2 regions of the Modestobacter versicolor genome follow, and region 1 is predicted to be linked to the other one. Evidence: riboswitches for the same ligand, from Rfam matches in the RefSeq annotation. Region 1 holds a riboswitch; the other holds the start of a gene.
What was found. Region 1 has a riboswitch for cyclic di-AMP ahead of FHX36_RS22515 (C40 family peptidase). Riboswitches for the same ligand answer to the same signal wherever they lie in the genome.
Positions count from the first base shown of each region.

Region 2: linked by a shared signal. The riboswitch ahead of FHX36_RS03310 (lytic transglycosylase domain-containing protein) and the one ahead of FHX36_RS22515 (C40 family peptidase) in region 1 are both predicted to bind cyclic di-AMP.

Region 1 is NZ_JACIBU010000001.1:121,167-128,795, reverse strand. Features, by position in the region: gene FHX36_RS00595 (MFS transporter) at 1-1,137, shown strand, start outside; gene FHX36_RS00590 (epoxide hydrolase family protein) at 1,146-2,216, shown strand; cyclic di-AMP (ydaO/yuaA leader) riboswitch at 2,503-2,671, shown strand; gene FHX36_RS22515 (C40 family peptidase) at 2,684-3,196, shown strand; gene FHX36_RS00580 (DUF5925 domain-containing protein) at 3,316-4,398, shown strand; gene FHX36_RS00575 (SDR family oxidoreductase) at 4,447-5,208, opposite strand; gene FHX36_RS00570 (MBL fold metallo-hydrolase) at 5,242-6,018, opposite strand; gene FHX36_RS00565 (alpha/beta hydrolase) at 6,015-6,836, opposite strand; gene FHX36_RS00560 (AraC-like ligand-binding domain-containing protein) at 7,010-7,629, shown strand, end outside.
Region 2 is NZ_JACIBU010000001.1:683,075-690,703, forward strand. Features, by position in the region: gene FHX36_RS03270 (hypothetical protein) at 105-413, shown strand; gene FHX36_RS03275 (pyruvate dehydrogenase) at 462-2,198, opposite strand; gene FHX36_RS03280 (hypothetical protein) at 2,264-2,410, opposite strand; gene FHX36_RS03285 (Dyp-type peroxidase) at 2,419-3,330, opposite strand; gene FHX36_RS03290 (cupin domain-containing protein) at 3,356-3,745, opposite strand; gene FHX36_RS03295 (DUF5709 domain-containing protein) at 3,892-4,305, shown strand; gene FHX36_RS03300 (universal stress protein) at 4,469-5,011, shown strand; gene FHX36_RS03305 (class I SAM-dependent methyltransferase) at 5,014-5,655, shown strand; cyclic di-AMP (ydaO/yuaA leader) riboswitch at 5,822-5,971, shown strand; gene FHX36_RS03310 (lytic transglycosylase domain-containing protein) at 5,988-6,920, shown strand; gene FHX36_RS03315 (YceI family protein) at 7,205-7,629, shown strand, end outside.

The DNA.
Region 1 (7,629 bases):
GACGAGGAGCGCTCGACGGCGATCGGCGCGTGGACGGCGGTCGCCGGTGGTGGCGGGATCCTGGGGATGTACCTGTCGGCCGTGCTGGTCGACGTGGCGAGCTGGCGGTGGCTGTTCGTGCTGCCGGTCGCCCTGGTGCTCGCCGCTGCGGGCCTGGCCGTGCGGTCGGTGCCGGACTCGAGGGAGACGTCGCTGCACCGGTTCGACGTCGTCGGCTCGCTCAGCTCGGTGGTCGCCGTCCTGGCGCTCATCGTCGTCCTGCACGAGGGGCCGGTGCGGGGCTGGACGGCGCCCGAGACGCTGACCGTCCTGCTCGTCGGTGTCATCGCCGCGGTGGGCTTCGTCCGCTGGGAACTGCGCCAGCCCGCTCCCCTGCTCGACGTCCGGTTGTTCCGGGAGCGCGGTCTGGCCAGCGGCTCCCTCTCGCTGCTCACCGTCTTCGGCGTGCAGGCCGGGGTCTTCGTGGTGCTGTTCCCGTTCTTCCAGGCGGTGCTCGGCTGGTCGGCGCTGCGCTCGACGCTGGCGTTGATGCCGATGGCGCTGCTGATGATGGCCGCCTCCGGCCTCGCCCCGCGGCTCGCCGCACGCATCGGCAGCCGGCTGACCATGGCCGCCGGGATCCTGCTGGGCGAGGGCGGGCTGGCACTGATGGCCACGTTCGTCTCCGTCGAGGGCGGCTACCGCTCGGTGCTGGCGGGTCTGCTGGCCATGGGGCTCGGCATGGGCCTGTCGATGACCCCGTCCACCGAGGCGATCACCAGCGCGCTGCCGCGCGAGCGCCAGGGCGTCGCCTCGGCGCTCAACGACGTCACCCGCGAGCTCGGCACCGCGCTCGGCGTCGCGCTGCTCGGCGCGGTGTTGTCCGCCGGCTACCGCAGCTCCGTGGAGTCCCGGCTGGCCGACGCGGTCGACCTGCCGGACGGCGCCGCGGAGGCCGCCCGGGCCGGGGTGGCCAACGCGCTCGCAGTGGGCGGGGAGTCCGGGGCGGCGGTCCGGGCAGCCCAGGAGGCGTTCGTCGACGGCTGGCAGCAGGCGATGTGGGCCGGCGTCGCGGTGACGGGAGTGCTGCTCGTCGTCGTCCTCGCCCGCGGACCCGAGCGCTCGGTCGGGAGCGGCGACGACCGCGGCCCGGCATGATCGCCGCCATGGACGACGCTGCTCCCCCGCGCACCGACCAGGCAGTCCTCGACGACCTGCGGGCCCGCCTCCGGGCGTACCGCGCGGTCGAGGGCACCGGGGAGCACGGCTGGGACCGCGGCACCGAGCCCGGCTACCTGGCCGAGCTGCTCGCCTCCTGGGCCGGGGAGTACGACTGGCGGCCGCACGAGGAGCGGATCCGCGCGCTCCCGTGGCAGCTGGCCGGCGGGCTGCGGGTGGTGCACCAGCGCGCTGCCGACCCGGCCGCCCCCGCCGTCGTCCTGCTGCACGGCTGGCCCGACTCAGTGCTTCGGTACGAGCGGGTGCTGCCGCTGCTGACCGACGTCCACGTGGTCGTCCCGGCGCTGCCCGGCTACCCGTTCGCCGCCCCGCTGCCGGAGCGGGACCTCTCCTCGGCGGAGATGGCCCCGTACGTGGCCGCCGCGATGACCGAGCTCGGCTACGACCGCTACGTCGTCTCGGGCGGCGACATCGGCCGCTTCGTCGCGACGTCGCTGGCGCTCCACCGGCCCGACGACGTCGCCGCGCTGCACCTCACCGACGTGCCGCTGTTCGCCGCGTTCACCTCCGAGCCGGCGAGCGACGAGGAGCGCGACCTCCGCGAGCGGGTGACGCAGTGGCGCGCGGCGGAGGGCGGCTACATGCACGAGCACGCGACCAAGCCGCACACCCTCGCGGTCGCGCTCGGCGACTCCCCCGCCGGCCTCGCCGCCTGGATCGTGGAGAAGCTGCGCAGCTGGAGCGACTGCGGCGGGGACGTCGAGCAGGTCTTCACCCGCGACGAGCTGCTCACCTGGGTCACCGCGTACTGGGTCTCCGGGTCGATCGGGACGTCGTTCGCCCCCTACGCCAAGCAGAGCCCGCCGTTCGAGCGGATCGACGTGCCGACCGTGGTGCAGCAGTTCCCCGGCGAGCTCGTGCGGTCGCCGCGGTCGGTCGCCGAGCGGCTGTTCGACCTGCGCGGCTGGCGCGACGAGACCGCCGGCGGGCACTTCGCCGCCTGGGAGCGCCCCGAGGAGTTCGTGGCCGGCGTCCGCGAGGCCCTGGCCCTGGCCTGAGCCCGCACCCGACGGCGGCCTGTCGTCCTCCGGTGACGCAGCGTCCAGCCACGCGCAGGCACTGGCAGATGGGTCGAGCAGGGCTGCACAGCAGGGTCACCCGGAGTGAGCACGGGCCCGGCGGAACGGCTCGCAGGTCGCGTCCGGCGAGTCGCCCGGACGGCCTCGACGGCCGGGCGTGGCGCCGCCGTGGCGGTCACCGAGAGTGCGCCAGCAGCCCCTCGCGGCCGCGCTTACGTTCGTCGCGCCTGCCGGGGACGACGTCGCCGCCCCCCGTGGTGACACCCGTCGGGCACCGCCGAACCGGGCGCTGCCGAGCAAGGCAGCGCGTGCCCGGACCGGGGACCCATCGCAGTCCTGGGGTGAAGCGCGACCCGCACGCAGGTGCGGGCCGGCCGGGCGAGTTCCCCCGCCCGAACCCGTCAGCTAACTCGGTAGGCGGTTCCGGAGAACCAGGAGCACCGCTCATGCGCACGTCCGCACGCCCCCGCCCTGCCCGTTCCGGCCGCGGGGCGCTCATCGCCCTGCTCACCGGCGCCGGTCTGGTGCTGACCCCGATGACCGCCCAGGCCTCCGGTGGCCCCGCCGCCCCGGTCGCCGCCCCGGTGGCCTCCGTCGCCGCCCCCACCGCGGCGACCCAGGTCGCCGTCGACACCGCGCTGGCCCAGCAGGGCAAGCCCTACGTCTGGGCCGGGGCCGGCCCGGACTCCTTCGACTGCTCGGGCCTCACCCAGTTCGCCTACGCCGCCGCCGGCATCTCGCTGCCGCACTCGTCGCGGATGCAGTCGACGCTGGGCACGCCGGTCGCCCGCGCCGACCTGCAGCCCGGTGACCTGGTGTTCTTCTACAGCCCGGTCAGCCACGTCGGCATCTACATCGGCAACGGGCAGATGGTGCACGCACCGACCAGCGGCTCCGTCGTCAGCGTGGTCGACGTCGACCTGATGGGCGGCTTCAACTCCGCCCGCCGCCTGGCCTGACCGCGCACCCGTCCCGGGGGCTGCGTGCTGCGGCCCCCGGGACCGGGAAACGGGTCGAGACCGTCCGACCTGCCCCGTACCGTCCGGCAGGCTCGTTGCCGCTCGAACAGGAGACCCGCGTGACCCCCGCCCCGGACGGCGTCGTCCCCAGCCTCTCGCTGAACGACGTCGAGGACATCAGCGACGCCGTGCTGCTCCAGGCGCAGTGGAACGGCGCCATGCCGTACCACCGGGCGGCCGAGGTCCCCGGGGCCATCGAGGACCTGGGCTCGCTGCTGCCCGCCGGTGCGCGCGTCCGGCTGGACCAGCGCGCCGAGAAGTGGCGCGCGGTCCTCGCCGACGTCGGCGGCGGCATCGTGCACATCTCGGTGCGCTGGGGCATCAGCAACGTCTCCGTCGTCGGCCCGGACCTCGCCGAGGTCGAGGCGACCCTCGTGCAGGTCGTGGGCGCCGCCCGGGCCGCGGTCGCCGTCCCCGACGGGTCGGTGCGGATGCGCTTCTGGTCCGGTTCCGGCGACCACCCGGTCGAGTCCAGCCGCACGGTCGCGGCACCGGGCTGGGCGGCGGTGCAGGCGAACTACACCGGCGAGACGGCGGCGGGGCTCGCGCCGCTGATGCGGCTGTCGGACGTGCGCGGCCGCAGTGGGCGGCTGGTGCTGTGGCACGGCGCGCCGGGCACCGGCAAGACCACCGCGGTGCGGGCGCTGAGCCGGCAGTGGTCGGACTGGTGCGAGACGCACTACGTCACCGACCCCGAGCAGCTCTTCGCCAACCCGCAGTACCTGCTGGAGGTGGCCGGCGGCGACGAGGACGAGGCGCCGGCGCGCACCCGGCCGTGGCGGCTGGTGGTCGCCGAGGACTGCGACGAGTACCTGCGCACCGACGCCAAGGCGCGGGCGGGCGCCTCGCTCGGCCGCCTGCTCAACCTCTGCGACGGCATCCTCGGCCACGGCCTGCAGGTGCTCGTGCTGCTCACCACGAACGAGGACGTCGGCAGCCTGCACCCGGCGATCACCCGGCCCGGGCGCTGCCTCAGCGCGGTGGAGTTCTCCCCGCTCTCCCAGGCGGAGGCCCAGGTCTGGCTCGGGCCGGACAGCCCCGCACCGGCCGGCCGGCTGACCCTCGCGGAGCTGTACGCGCTGCGCGAGGAGCGCAGCCTGCCGGGCGGCAGATCGGTGCACGAGGTGGGCGGCTACCTCTGACCCGGCTGCCTCCGACCGGCTACCTCTGACCCGGCTGCCTCCGACCGGCTACCTCTGACCCGGCCGCCGGTCGGCCAGCCACTCGGCGAACGTCTGCCGGCCGCGGTCGGCGCCGGGGGCGGGCAGCAGCGAGCCGTCCCGCATCCGCCGGCCGCTGCCCCCGGGCAGCGGCACCTGCACCACCCGCCGGCGCTGCCCGCCGGCGACCGACCAGCGCCGGGCCAGGTCGGCGAGCCGGGCCTCCTCCGGGCCACCGAGGTCGGCGACCCGCCCGCGCGGAGCACCCTCCGCCAGCCGGACCAGCGCCGTCGCCACCTCGGCCGCCGCGATCGGCGCGGTCCGCATCTCCGGCACCACGGCGACCGGGCCAAACGTCAGCCGGCCCAGCAGCTGCGGCACCAGCTCGTGGAACTGGGTGGCCCGCAGCAGCGTCCAGGGCACCGGCCCGGCGGCCAGCACCTGCTCCTGCACGACCTTGCCGGCGTAGTAGCCGCTGGTCTCGCCGTCGATGCCGACGATCGACAGCGCGACGTGGTGGCCGACGCCGGCGGCCTGCTCGGCGGCGAGCAGGTTCTCCGTCGCGGCGCGGAAGAAGGCGACCGACGCCTTCGCCGACGCCGTGGAGGTGCTCGTGACGTCGATGACCACGTCCGCCCCGGCCAGCGCCTCGGCGAGCCCGGTACCGGCGACGACGTCCTGCCCGCTGCTGCGGGACAGCGGGACGACGTCGTGCCCCGCCGCCCGGGCCTGCTCGACCACGTGCCGACCCACCACGCCGGTCCCGCCGGCGACCACCATCCGGATGCTCATGATCGAGACCATCCCACCGCCGGGGCCGTCAGGTCAGGCCGGTTCCAGCTCCACCGCCCGCCCCACCGGCAGCCAGCGGAAGCGCCGCCGGACGTCCGCCGGCGCCCGGGCGAGGTCCCGCTCGACGCCGGCCCGGTCCTGGGCGAAGTGGCTCCACCCGTCGACGTGCACCGGGACGACGGTGCGCGCGTCGAGCACGCCGCACAGCCGCACCGCCTGGCGGCCGGTCATCGAGTACCGCAGCGGCCCGGTGACCGGGAACCGCACCCCGCCCAGGTGCAGCACCGCGGTGTCGACGTGCAGCCGTTCGGCGACCTCGCGGAGCCCGCGGAAGAGCACCGTGTCCCCGGAGACCCACAGCGAGCCGTCGTCCCAGCGCAGCGCGAACCCGACGACGTCCCCGGCGACCGGCCGGCTGAGCGGCGGGCCGTGCCGGGCCGGGGTCGCGGTCACGGTGAGCGCGGGCCGGCCGGGCGCCTCGAGCACCGTCGACTCCCCCGGCCGCACGCCCCGCGCGGTCCCGCCGAGCCGCGCCGCCCCGGACGCCGTCGTCACCACCACCGGCACCGAGGGCAGGTACGCCCGGCCGGCGTCGTCCAGGTTGTCGGCGTGGTGGTCGTGGGTCAGCAGGACGGCGTCGACGTCCGGCAGGTCGGCGGGCTGCACCGCCGGCCCGATCAGCTTGCGCGAGCTGGTGCCCCAGCCGAACGCGTACCGCCGGCCCGGCGGGTCGAACGTCGGGTCGGTCAGCAGCCGCCAGCCGGCGACCTCCACCAGCAGCGTCGGCCCGCCGATGTGGGTGAGCCTCACTGCGCGCCGGTGACCCTCGCCGGGGCCGCGTGCGCCAGCGCCCACTCGAGCACCTCGTCGGCGATCCGCTCCCAGCCCGGTGAGGCCGGCAGCAGGTGCGGGTACCCCTCGTACTCGATGACCTCGGTGACCGTGCCGCCGCGGTAGTGCTTGGCGTTCGAGCGCTGCACCGACGGGGGCATGATGTGGTCCTCGCTGCCGGAGACGAACAGCAGCGGCGGGCGGGCGGCGTTGCCGTAGTCGACGTGCGCGTCCTGCGGCCCGGGCATCAGGTTGGCCAGCACCCCGCTCCAGATGATGTTCCCCGGCGCCGGGATGGCGTACCGCTCGTAGAGCCGCCGCGACTCCTCGGCGTCGAAGGTGTTGGTGAAGGCGTAGTGCCACTGCTCCTCGGTGAGCGGGACGGCGCGGTGCCGGTTCGCCGGGTTCTTGAACGCCGTCCACGTCGAGCGCAGCTGCGACAGCGGCAGCACCCGCACGCCCTCGGTGGGCGCGGAGTTGAGCGCGACGCCGACCGCGCCCAGCCCCCGGTCGAGCAGCAGCTGGGTGACCGCGCCGCCGGCCGAGTGGCCGATCAGCACCGGCGGGCTGTCCAGCGCACCGATCACGCCGGCCAGGTGGTCGACGATCTGCGGCAGCGTCACCTCGGCGACCGGCGTCGGGTCGGCGTTCAGCGCCTCGACCTCCACCTCGAACCCCGGGTAGGCCGGGGCCAGCACGCGGAAGCCCTTCGCCTCGTAGTGCGCCTGCCACCCCTCCCAGCTGCGCGGGGTCACCCAGAAGCCGTGGACCAGGACGATGGTGTCGGGCGCGCTCATGGCATCTCCTCTGCTGGTGGGTCAGGTAGAGCGACCCTGGCAGCGGCTCCGGGCGGCCGATCGGCTGTGCGTGCACGGCTGTGGTCCCTGGGTGCCAGGAGTGGTTCCCGGGCGCGCGGCCGGCTGCCAGGCTGAGCACCATCACGGGGACGTCGCCGACCCAGGGACCGCCGATGCTGCTCCTCGACACCAGCGCCCTCCCCCGGACCGACCGCCTCGAGGCCTTCCGGGTGGCCATGCAGGAGGCCTCGGTGCCGTGCCGCGTCGAGCACCGCCCGCGCACCGGCGGGCTGCACGCCCGGATGACGCTGGTGCCCCTCGGTGCCGCCTCGGTCTTCAACACCGACGCCTCCGGCTTCCGGCTGGTCCGCACGCCGCGGCACGTGCGCCAGGAGAGCGTCCCGATGGTGGCCCTGGCGTTCCAGCAGGCCGGTCGGGGCGAGTACGCGCAGCGGGGGCACGAGCAGGTGGTGCGCGGCGCCGACCTGATGCTGGTCGACCTCACCGCGCCCTACTCGTTCGGCTGCGCGACCGGCGGCGGGTCGCGGTCGTTCCAGGTGCCGCAGGACCAGCTGGCCCTGCCGATGGACGTCGTCCGCCGGGCGGTCCCGCGGCTGCGGTCCAGCCCGCTGCACGGGCTGGTGCGCGCGCACCTGGACCAGGTCTGCAACCGGGCCGACGAGTTCGCCGCGGCCACCGGCGCTGCGGCGCTGGGGACGGCGACCGTCGAGCTGGTGCGGGCGCTGCTGGTCTCGGCGGCCGGGGAGACGCGGCTGTCCGCGGCGGTGCGCGA
Region 2 (7,629 bases), 560 kb from region 1:
GCAGGTGTGACGAGAGAGCCCGGAGGGGAGAGACGTGCAGGTCGGACGCCAGTGCGCTGCTGGTTCGAGTCACGGTCGGCCCGCATCGGGCCGATAAGACCATCGTGACCCGTCATCACCTCGGTGAGAGCTCCCCGCGGAGCCCGCAGTGGTTCGACTCCGCGCACCAGGCCGACATCCTCGCGGCCTTCGACACCGTGCTGGCCGCCGGGCTGCACGAGCGCGCCCACGGGCACGGGCACAGCCATGCCGGGCCCCGCCCGGAGCGGGTCCGCGAGCTCGGCCAGCTGGCCGCCGCCAGCGCGCTGCCCGCCCGGGCCGCGCTGCTGCGCTGGGGCGCGCTCTCGCCCACCGTCCGGCACCAGCTGCTGACCAGCTGGTACGGCAGCACCCAGCGCGCCTCCGCCGCCTGACCCGCGGTCAGCCGCGGCGGACCCGCCCGCGGCCTGCGGACAGCCCCCTCAGGGGCGCGGCACGTTGCGCAGGTTGCTGCGCGCCAGGTCGATCATCTTCCCGACCCCGCCGCCGAGCACCATCTTCGACGCCGAGGTCGCGAACCCCCGGATCTGCTCCCCGGTGATCGCCGGGGGGATCGACAGCGCGTTGGCGTCGGTCACGAACTCCATCAGCACCGGGCCCGGCTCTGCCAGCCCCTTCTCCAGCGTCGAGCGCACCTCGCGCGGGTCCTCCACGCGGTAGGCGGGGATCCCGACGCCGGCGGCGATCGCCGAGAAGTCCGTCGGCTCGTGGTCGGTCTCGAAGTCGGGGATGCCGTCGACCATCATCTCCAGCTTCACCATGCCGAGCGACGCGTTGTTGAACAGCACGATCTTCACCGGGAGCCGGTGCAGCCGGACGGTGATCAGCTCGCCGAGCAGCATGGCCAGCCCGCCGTCCCCGCTCATCGAGACCACCTGCCGGCCGGGTGCGGCGAACTGCGCGCCGACCGCGTGGGGGAGCGCGTTCGCCATCGAGCCGTGCCGGAACGAGCCGATCACCCGGCGCCGCCCGTTGGGGGTCAGGTACCGGGCGGCCCAGACGTTGCACATGCCGGTGTCGACGGTGAACACGGCGTCGTCGGCAGCCAGCTCGTCCAGCTGGGCGGCCACGTACTCCGGGTGGGTCGGCCGCATCTTCTCCACCCGGTGGGTGTAGGCGTCGACGACCTTCTCCAGCGCGTGCGCGTGGTCGCGCAGCATGCCGTCGAGGAACCGGCGGTCGGTCTTGCGCTCCAGCAGCGGCAGCAGGGCCCGGATCGTCTCGCCGACGTCCCCGTGCACCGCCACCTCCAGCGGGGTGCGGCGCCCCAGGTGCGAGGGGTCGGCGTCCACCTGCGCCGTCCGGGCCTGCGGCAGGAAGTTCGTGTACGGGAAGTCGGTGCCCAGCAGCACGAGCAGGTCGGCCTCGTGCGTCGCCTTGTGCGCCGCCCCGTAGCCGAGCAACCCGTTCATCCCGACGTCGTAGGGGTTGTCGTACTGCACCCACTCCTTGCCGCCCAGCGCGTGCCCCACCGGCGCCAGCACGTGTCCGGCCAGCTCCATGACGTCGTCGTGGGCGTCCTTGCAGCCGGCGCCGCAGAACAACGTCACCGTGCGCGCGGCGTTGATCGCGTCGGCGAGAGCCTGCACCTGCTGAGCCGCCGGGCGCACCGGTGAGGGCTCGGTGACCACGGCGCTGGGCACGGTGGGCCCGCCGGACTCCTCCGCGGCGAGGTCGCCCGGGAGCACCACCACGGAGACGCCGCGCTTGCCGACCGCCGTCTGGATCGCGACCCGCAGGTTGTGCGGCATCTGCTTCGGGGTGACGACCTCGCACCAGTACGAGCACTCCTGGAACAGCCGCTCGGGGTGGGTCTCCTGGAAGAAGGCCATCCCGATCTCCTGGGACTGGATGTGCGAGGCGATCGCCAGCACCGGCGCGCCGCTGCGGTGGGCGTCGTACAGCCCCTGGAGCAGGTGGGTGTTCCCCGGCCCGCACGATCCGGCGCAGACGGCGAGCCGGCCGGTCACCTGGGCCTCGGCGGCCGCCGCGAAGGCGCCGCCCTCCTCGTTGCTGACGTGCACCCACTCGATGCCGTCGGTGTGCCGGACGGCGTCGACGACCGGGTTGAGGCTGTCGCCGACGACGCCGTAGATCCGCTGCACTCCGGCGTCCCTGAGCATGGTCACGAGCTGGGCGGCGACGGTGGGGTTCGCCATGGCGGGCTCCTCGGGAGGTGGTTGGCTGCTGCACCCCTACCCGGAGGGACGCAGCCGAACATCGGTCAGCCGGCGTCCCAGACCTCGCCGCACGCCGCGCACCGGCCCGACGGCAGCCGCTCGGCCAGCCGCCCGCACGCCGGGCACACCTGGTCGACCCAGCACGCCGGGTCGCCGCCCTCCGGCTCGCGTGGGGGCTCCTCGTCGCTCACGACGCGGCTCAGTCCTCGTCCGGCGGCGCGAAGCGCGCGAGCGCGTCGATCGACGGGCAGGTGTAGTACGCCCCGCTCAGCGGCTTCAGGTAGTTCGTCAGGCCGTCGCGGACGCCGTCGGTCGCCCCGGCCATCCGCCGCAGCATCTCGTGCAGCCGCCAGCGGTCGCGGGCGAAGCCGACGAACGCCGTCCCGTGGTCGGTCACGCCGCCGTAGGCGACATTGCGCCGGAAGATCTGCTTCTCCTCCCCGTCCACCTCCAGGGTGGTGCGTGCGACGTGCGCGCTGGGCAGCATGACGTCCTCGGGCAGCTCCACGCTGTCGGGCTTCGTGCGCCCCATGTTCATCTCCTGGCCGTACATCCCCAGCGACTCCCAGGTCGCGCTGTCGTGCCGCCAGACCTGCACGAGCACGATGCTGGCCCCGGCGCCGGGCTCGCCGGCCGGGACGGCGGCGACCGCGGCGGCGGTGAGCAGCGAGGGGTTCTCGGTGCCGTCGATGAAGCCGGTCAGGTCGCGGTCGTGCTGGTACAGCCAGCCGGTGATCTCGCGGCCGACGGTGGCGACGCCCTTCAGCGCGGCGAGCACGGCGCGGGCGTTGTCGAAGACCGCCGTCCGGTTGCCACCGGCGACCCACACCCAGGCGTCGTGCTGGGTGGCCGGCATCCGGAAGCGACCGGCGCCCACGATGTCCTCGGTGAAGCCGGCTGCGTCGGCGGGGGCGTCGTCGGGGGCGACGGAGGCCCACAGCTCGGGGCGGAAGCCCACGACGAGGTTGACCCCACCGGTGGAGGAGAGGGGGCCGGTGAGCCCGGCGACCCCGCGGACCAGGTCCTCCGCGGAGCTGCCGGGCTCCAGGTCGAGCTCGAGGTAGCAGTGCTCGGGGGTGCCGAGCGCGAAGATGCCGGGCTGGGTCGTCACGCCCGACACCCTCTCAGGCGCACCCTCAGTCGGTCGGCGGCTTGTCCTTGCCTGCCTCCTCGAGGGCGTCGGCCTCCTCCTTGGTCTTGTGCACCGCCTTGTCGGCGTGCTCCGGCGGCCCGTAGACCGTGTAGAGGACCAGCGGGTTGACCCCGGTGTTGAGGAAGTTGTGCTTCTTGCCGGCCGGGACGACGACCAGGTCACCCTGGGCGACGTTCTTCTCCTGCCCGCCGACCTTGGCCTTCCCGGTGCCGCTGACGAAGGTGAGGATCTGGTCGACCTCGTGCACCTCCTCGCCGATCTCCCCACCCGGCGGGATCGTCATGATCACCAGCTGGGTGTGCTCGCCGGTCCAGAGCACGCGACGGAAGTCGGCGCTCTCCTCGGCGACGGTGGCGATGGTGAAGTGCTCCATGGCTGCCGTTCCTCCTCGATGGTCGTCGTGCTGCCGGCACCCGCCGGCTCATGATCATTCAAGAGCAGACCGGGCTCCCGCGCGATCCGAGACGGCCGAGGAGCAAGATCCAGGGCACACCGCCCAGGACGACGGAGGAGACCCCCATGCGCAGCGAGACCGACGGCACCGACCCGCAGATCCTCAGCACCGTCTCGGACAGCCTCGAGGGCGACATCGACGACGACACGGCCGGCTACTCGCCCGCCGACCGCCCCTGGGCGTCGAACGACTGGGGCACGACCGAGCGCGAGGAGGAGGCCGGCGAGAGCCTCGACGGCCGGCTCGCCCGCGAGCTGCCCGAGGGTGCGACCGACGAGGGCGACGGGCTCGGCGACTCCTCCGACACCGACGGCGAGCTGCTGGACGACGAGGTGGGCGACGACCGCGCCGGCCGGCTGGCCGACTCGGGTGAGGACGGCGTGGTCGACCGAGAGCCCGAGCTGTACGCCGAGGACGAGGGCATCGACGGCGCGGGCGCCTCGGCCGAGGAGGCCGCGGTCCACGTCGTCCGCGACTGACCGGGCCCGGCGTCGTCAGGGGCCGGACGCCACCGACGGGGGAGAGCGGGACGCCTGCCCTGCCGCCGGCGAGCGGGGTGCGAGAGGCTGTCCCCGGTCAGCGGTCTCCGCTGGCCGAGGAGCAGTGCCCGGGCAGTCGCCGGGCGGAGGACGGGAGACGGCGATGACGGAGCAGTCACGGGAGGCGGCGCTGGCCGCGGAGCGCGACGAGGTGGCGGCCGAGCTGGTCGGTGCCGAGGCGGAGGTCTCGACGCGGGCGGTGCCCGAGGGCGGCGTCGTCGTGGGCCACGACGGTTCCGGCTGCGCCCAGGAGGCGCTGACCTGGGCCGCGGCGATGGCCGAGCGGGCGAACTGGCCGCTGCACGTGGTGCGGGCCTGGCGGATCGCCACCGCGCCGCAGCCGCCCACCTGGGAGCCGGGCTACGTCCCGCCGATCACCGACTACGAGAAGGCGGTGCAGGCCGACCTCGAGGCCGACGTCGCCGCGGTGCTGGGCGCCGAGCGGGCCCGCACGGCCACCTGCCACGTCGTGCACGCCCCGGCCGTGAAGGCCCTCATCGAGGCCGCGCAGGGCGCCGACCTGCTCGTCGTCGGTGCGCGCGGCCGCGGCGGCTTCGCCGGCCTGCTGCTGGGCTCGGTGAGCGACCAGGTCACCCACCACGCGCCGTGCCCGGTCACCGTGGTGCGCAGCGACCGCAAGGACTGAGGGTGCCCGGCACCGTCTCCCCGGAGTTCCTGCGCGCGCACACCCGCACGGCCCGGCCGACGCTCGTCCCCGAGGTGCAGCTGCACGTCGCCGACGACGTCGTCGGGCTGTGGGAGGCGATGGAGACCGAGGGCGGCGGCGCCGGCCAGGACCCGCCGTTCTGGGCCGCCGCCTGGCCCGGTGGTCAGGCGCTGGCCCGCTACGTGCTCGACCACCCCGCGACCGTGGCCGGCCGCCGGGTGCTCGACCTAGGCGCCGGCAGCGGCCTCGTCGCCGTGGCGGCGCTGCTGGCCGGGGCCACCGGCGTGCTGGCCAGCGACCCGGACCCGTACTCGCACGCCGCGATCGCGCTCAACGCCGAGCTCAACGGGGTCTCCGGCATCGAGGTGGCGGGCGACCTGCTCGACGACGACCCGCCCGCCGTCGACGTCGTCCTGGCCGGCGACGTCTGCTATGACCGGGAGATGACCGGCCGGGTGCTGCCCTTCCTCGGGGCCGCCTGGCTGGGTGGCGCCGCGGTCTTCCTCGGCGACCCGGGGCGTGCCTACGTGCCGAAGGAGGGGCTCGTCGAGCAGATCGCCTACGACGTCGTCGACGCCGACGGCGGGCCGGCCCGACGGACGACGGTGTGGCGACTGCCCTGATCAGAGGCCTGTCCCAGCCGTCCCATGCGCACGCTCACAACCCACATCTGGTGCCCGCGCGTGGCAGATCACCACGAAATGTGGTGCCGGGGATTGTCACGTCCGGGTAACGGCATCTACCTTGGCGGAGTCCGGTCGGACGTCAGGTCCTCATCCGAGGAGCCCGTACCGGATGCCGCCGAGTCGCTCATCGCAGCGAGCCGGGGACCCACCGCAGCACTGGGGTGAATCCTGACCTGGGCAGAGTCCAGGCCGGGTAGGGCGACTTCCAGCCCGAATCCGTCAGCTAACTCGGTAGGCGGCCGCGGAAGACCCACGGAGCCCCTCCCTTCATGTCCCGTCGCACCACCGCGCACACGTCGAACGAGCAGTCCCTCCCCACGGAGGTCCTCGAGCAGGTCGCCGACGCGACCGCCGAGATCGACGCCGCCGAGACCCACGCCGCAGCCGTCCCCGCCGCCGAGACGGTCGGCAGCCACCGCGCCACCGGTCGTCGCCGGCCGCCGATCGGGCTGCGCCGTCCCGCCTTCTTCCTGGCCGCCGCCGCGGCCGGCGGGATCGTGGTCAACGTCCTGGTCGCCGGCCAGCCCGACGCCGCCGCCGCTCCCGAGCCGGTCAGCGTCGCCAGCCAGCTGGGGCTGAGCTCGCAGGACACCGCCACCGCCCTCTCCGACGGCTCGGTCGGCGACCGCCTGGGCGAGCTGGCCGCCAACCGCAGCCAGCGGGAGGCCGAGCAGGTCGCCGCCGCGCAGTCCCAGGCCGCCGCCGACCAGGCCGCCCTCGAGGCGAAGGCCGCCGCGGAGGCGAAGGCCGCCGCCGAGGCCCAGGCCGCCGCGGAGGCCCAGGCCGCCGCCGAGGCCGCTGCGAAGGCCGCCGCCGAGCAGGCCGCAGCCGCCGCCGAGGCGGCGGAGGCCGAGAAGGCCGAAGAGGCCGAGGAGTCGGCCCCGGCAGCCTCGTCGGGCTCCGCGTCCGCGTCCGGCTCCTACCAGGAGTACGCGCTGGCCCAGCTCGGCGGCAACGCGAGCGAGTTCTCCTGCCTCGAGAGCCTGTGGGGCAAGGAGAGCGGCTGGAACCCCAACGCGCAGAACCCGACCAGCACCGCCTACGGGATCCCGCAGTTCCTGGACTCGACCTGGAAGGGCACCGGCATCGCCAAGACGTCGGACCCCTACCGGCAGATCGACGCCGGGCTGATCTACATCGACTCGCGCTACGGCTCGCCGTGCGGCGCGTGGGCGCACTCGAAGTCCACCGGCTGGTACTGACGCCGCGATCGGCGCAGCGGTCAGGAGGGGTCACCCGGTCTCGGGTGGCCCCTCCTGCGCGTCCGGGGCCGGGCCGGCCGAGCGGCCTCCTCCAGGCAGGGCGGATCATGGTGCATCCGGTCACGTCCCGGACTGCGAAGAGCCCCCGGGGTCGTTGCACCTCGACGTCACCGGCCGGGCTCCGGACGTCGTCGTCCGCAGCGACCGGGGCACCACCCGTCCCTCCCGGGACGGGCATCGGTCACGATGGACCGGTGGAACACCCAGACGAGGAGCGCTGAACCGTGGGCAGACACCGCGCACCCGAGGGCGCTGCGACGGACTTCGACGCCGCCACCAGCGCGCTGGCCGACGTCACCGGCGACTACACCGTCGACGTGGCGCACACCCGGATCGGCATCCGGGCCCGGCACGCCATGGTGACCACCGTCCGTGGCGCCTTCACCGAGTTCTCCGGCACGGCGCACCTGGACACCGCCAAGCCGGCCGCCAGCAGCGTCACGCTGCGGATCGCGACCGCCAGCATCGACACCGGCACCCCCGACCGGGACGCGCACCTGCGCTCGCCGGACTTCCTGGACGTCGAGCGGTACCCCGAGATGGTCTTCCTCTCCACCGGCGTGGAGCAGGTCGACGACGACGTCTACCGGGTGACCGGCGACCTCACGATCAAGGACGTCACCCGCTCGGTGAGCATCGACTTCACGCT